DNA from 2 places in the Shigella sp. SIG6 genome. Region 1 is predicted to be linked to the other one. Evidence: predicted binding sites of a transcription regulator. Region 1 holds the regulator's gene; the other holds the start of a gene.

What was found. Region 1 encodes ArgR, which controls arginine synthesis, uptake and breakdown. Its sites were predicted from a motif close to ANTGAATAAAAATACANT; they were not measured.
Region 2: the regulator ArgR is predicted to act here: its motif matches at 1,034-1,051, upstream of argA (amino-acid N-acetyltransferase).

The regions. Positions count from the first base shown of each region.
Region 1 covers NZ_JBQZXC010000040.1:570-2,983, forward strand. The annotation lists gene mdh (malate dehydrogenase) at 1-405, opposite strand, end outside; gene argR (transcriptional regulator ArgR) at 840-1,310, shown strand; gene yhcN (peroxide/acid stress response protein YhcN) at 1,675-1,938, shown strand; gene ACUU1M_RS09145 (barstar family protein) at 1,994-2,266, opposite strand; gene aaeB (p-hydroxybenzoic acid efflux pump subunit AaeB) at 2,358-2,414, opposite strand, start outside.
Region 2 covers NZ_JBQZXC010000009.1:13,716-16,129, reverse strand. The annotation lists gene argA (amino-acid N-acetyltransferase) at 1-1,002, opposite strand, end outside; gene amiC (N-acetylmuramoyl-L-alanine amidase AmiC) at 1,234-2,414, shown strand, end outside.

The DNA.
Region 1 (2,414 bases):
GGCTTTTTTCAGCACTTCAGCAGCAATTGCAACTGTGGTGTTAACCGGGTTAGTGATAATACCAATGCACGCTTTCGGGCAGTTTTTCGCAACTTGCTGTACCAGGTTTTTCACGATGCCGGCGTTAACGTTAAACAGGTCGGAACGATCCATACCCGGTTTACGCGCTACGCCTGCAGAGATAAGAACGACATCTGCGCCTTCCAGCGCCGGAGTCGCATCTTCACCAGAAAAACCTTTGATTTTCACAGCAGTAGGGATATGGCTCAGATCGACGGCCACACCGGGAGTCACTGGAGCGATATCATACAGAGAGAGTTCTGAACCTGAAGGCAGTTGGGTTTTTAACAGTAGTGCAAGCGCCTGGCCAATACCGCCAGCAGCGCCGAGGACTGCGACTTTCATCCTAAACTCCTTATTATATTGATAAACTAAGATATGTTGCTCCGCTGCCGCGACCTTAATCCACAAAATTGCCGTTTACAATGACCACATCTCAAGAATGTGTAGTCACGCAAGTTTAGCGTTTATGCATTTAATTGCCGTAATCAGGAACCTAACTTACGTAATTAACAGTCGCTTATGCATTAGCGCAACATTCCAACAGGTGGTGACAATATACCCTACCGTTCAGCCAAAACAACATCAATTTGATAACAATTAATTTACTTTTAAACAGAATTTGCATGCCGTGACGCAGGCATGTTTCTCAATAACGAAATTTGATAAAATCCCGCTCTTTCATAACATTATTTCAGCCTTCTTCAGGGCTGACTGTTTGCATAAAAATTCATCTGTATGCACAATAATGTTGTATCAACCACCATATCGGGTGACTTATGCGAAGCTCGGCTAAGCAAGAAGAACTAGTTAAAGCATTTAAAGCATTACTTAAAGAAGAGAAATTTAGCTCCCAGGGCGAAATCGTCGCCGCGTTGCAGGAGCAAGGCTTTGACAATATTAATCAGTCTAAAGTCTCGCGGATGTTGACCAAGTTTGGTGCTGTACGTACACGCAATGCCAAAATGGAAATGGTTTACTGCCTGCCAGCTGAACTGGGTGTACCAACCACCTCCAGTCCATTGAAGAATCTGGTGCTGGATATCGACTACAACGATGCAGTTGTCGTGATTCATACCAGCCCTGGCGCAGCGCAGTTAATTGCTCGCCTGCTGGACTCACTGGGCAAAGCAGAAGGTATTCTGGGCACCATCGCTGGCGATGACACCATCTTTACCACCCCTGCTAACGGTTTCACCGTCAAAGACCTGTACGAAGCGATTTTAGAGCTGTTCGACCAGGAGCTTTAATCTCTGCCCCGTCGCTTCTGGCGGCGGGGAAAATGTTGCTTATCCCTCTCATTCCCCTTCTTTCTCCTGCGATACATTTAACGAATAGTGCGTTTTACCGCGACACATCATTCACAAAATGAATACATACGGTAAAAAAAGCACATTATGCAAAATTCATTATCTAATTGAAAATACTATAATTAATAATAAATAACCGTGTTTTTTATACTTTTTTGTTATTAAAATTCACATTTTTAACACTTAGTATCAACTGAAACAGTTAGCGTGGTATTAATTAGTTCAATAATTAGTGTATGCTTGATTTTGTGATATGGGTCACGAAACAAAGGCCCAGCTAAAAGATTATGTCGAGGTAAAAATCATGAAAATCAAAACCACTGTAGCTGCATTAAGCGTACTTTCTGTTCTCTCTTTCGGTGCATTCGCTGCCGACTCCATTGATGCTGCACAAGCACAAAATCGTGAAGCAATCGGGACCGTATCCGTAAGTGGTGTGGCGTCTTCGCCAATGGATATACGTGAAATGCTGAACAAAAAAGCGGAAGAGAAAGGCGCAACGGCCTACCAGATTACTGAAGCTCGTAGCGGTGACATCTGGCACGCTACGGCTGAACTGTACAAATAAACCCTCATCGTTTTGTCCGACGATATTGCCCCCGGTTCGGGGGCTTTTTTTTGCGCTAATGACGAACATTAAAACGCAAATGCCCTTCCAGCTCTTCCTCTGCCTCATCAAACAGCAATATTAACGCGCCAAAACGGCGACGCGTTTTCTCTCCCAGATGAACAAATTCAATCTCAAGTGGTAGCGGCAGGACATCGTTCATTAACACATCCCATAGTGAGTCGAGATCGCGTACCTTATCTTTAGCCAGACCAAAGGTTTGGCTAAAGTCACGATAAAAATCCTCCTGACTCTCAATCTCATCAAAATCAAAGGCATAAATATTCATCTGTTGCCACCGTCACGTTTCGCGGCGAGTTCTGCCGTGCATCGCTAAGTATAGCCATGAAAAAACCGACGCTTTTGGCGTCGGTTTTGACTTAACTATCGGTCAACGCATGTTGATACTTATGGAGCATCCCCGCCAGCCGATGAAC
Region 2 (2,414 bases), on a different contig from region 1:
GATTTCCATCTCCAGCTGCTCGCGAGAACGGCGCACCAGAATACCTTGCTGCTCCAGCGGGCGAATCAACTCCAGAATACCGCCAATATCGTTGATTGTTGCGCGACGAATCTGCTCGGCGCTTTCCATCACAATCTGCGTACCGATACCGTCGCGTGAGAACAACTCTTGCAACAGCGCGCCATCTTCCTGATAACTGATTAAATGACAGCGGCGCACGCCGCTGCGGCAGGCTTTCACTGCGCCACGCAAAAAGCGCACCGTACCGGAGTTGTAATCGCCTTTCTCTTCCTGGGCTTCTACCCGTGCTTGCGCTTCGTTAGGGAAAAGTTCGGAGACAATATCACCGTCGTCATTAGTAACGCCCTGGGAAGAGCAAAAACCAATCATCTTTTCAGCTTTCAGTTTGATGGCTAGTTGAGTGGCAATCTCTTCCGAGGTCAGATTAAAGCTCTCGCCAGTGACTGAAACAGCGACCGGCCCCATTAGCACTATTGCACCGCTTTCCAGTTGACGATGGATCGCGTCTTCATCAATCCGCCGGATACGCCCGCTATGGCAGTAATCCACGCCGTCATCGACGCCCAGCGGCTGGGCAATAATAAAATTGCCACTAACGACGTTGATATGCGCGCCCTGCAGCGGCGTGTTATTGAGACTCATTGACAGGCGAGCAGTAATATCCAGTTGCAATGTTCCCGCAGCCTGCTTCACCAGTTCCAGTGTTTTGGCGTCGGTCACACGTATATTCTTGTGATACAGCGGTTCGTGGTGATGCGCAGCCAGATTTGCGTCGATCTGCGGACGTGCGCCATAGACCACCACCAGACGGATGCCGAGGCTGTGCAACAACCCGATATCATTAACGATACTGGAGAAATTCTCATGCTCAATGGCTTCACCGCCGAGCATGATGACAAACGTTTTTCCCCGGTGGGTATTGATATAGGGAACCGAATGGCGGAATCCCTCGACCAGCTCGGTTTTACGTTCCTTTACCACGGCACACCCCTTTGCATGATTATTTGAAATTATTGTATTTTTATTCTGTTTTTTCGCAGGGTGCAAGTGTAAATTTTATGCGAGAGCGACTTTTTTATCAGTAATGCCGTGAATATAAAAAGAATGTTTACCGTTTATTAGATGACAGATTATGCGTCTTTCGCTAAAGTTTCCGGTCAAATTAGTCGTTTACTTGTTACACAGCTTAGATTTCTTTTGCTCGGGAGAGGCATGTCAGGATCCAACACTGCAATCAGCCGTCGTCGTTTACTGCAAGGCGCGGGCGCTATGTGGCTATTGAGCGTAAGTCAGGTCAGCCTGGCTGCGGTTAGCCAGGTCGTGGCGGTGCGCGTCTGGCCTGCGTCCAGCTACACCCGCGTGACGGTAGAATCAAATCGTCAGCTGAAATATAAGCAGTTCGCGTTGAGTAACCCTGAACGCGTGGTGGTGGATATCGAAGATGTAAACCTGAACTCGGTACTCAAGGGGATGGCGGCACAAATTCGTGCAGACGACCCGTTCATCAAGTCGGCGCGCGTCGGGCAATTTGACCCGCAAACCGTACGCATGGTTTTTGAATTAAAGCAAAACGTAAAACCGCAGCTGTTTGCCCTTGCGCCGGTCGCCGGGTTTAAAGAGCGTCTGGTGATGGACCTCTATCCGGCCAATGCACAGGATATGCAGGACCCGCTGCTGGCGCTGCTGGAGGATTACAACAAAGGCGACCTCGAAAAGCAGGTGCCGCCAGCGCAAAGTGGTCCACAACCGGGTAAAGCAGGGCGCGATCGTCCGATTGTCATTATGCTTGACCCTGGCCACGGTGGCGAAGACTCCGGTGCGGTGGGGAAATACAAAACGCGCGAAAAAGATGTGGTATTGCAAATAGCTCGCCGTTTGCGCTCTCTGATCGAGAAAGAGGGCAGTATGAAGGTGTGCATGACGCGCAATGAAGACATCTTCATTCCGTTGCAAGTGCGCGTAGCAAAAGCCCAGAAACAGCGTGCTGACCTGTTTGTCTCTATCCATGCCGACGCCTTTACCAGTCGTCAGCCGAGCGGTTCCTCGGTGTTTGCGCTCTCAACCAAAGGCGCAACCAGTACTGCGGCAAAATATCTGGCACAAACCCAGAACGCCTCGGACTTGATTGGTGGCGTGAGCAAAAGCGGTGACCGCTATGTCGACCACACCATGTTCGATATGGTGCAGTCGCTGACTATTGCTGACAGCCTTAAGTTTGGTAAAGCGGTACTGAATAAGCTCGGAAAAATCAACAAGCTGCATAAAAATCAAGTTGAACAGGCCGGGTTTGCCGTACTAAAGGCACCAGATATTCCCTCCATTCTGGTCGAAACGGCGTTTATCAGTAACGTTGAGGAAGAGCGTAAACTGAAAACGGCGACTTTCCAGCAGGA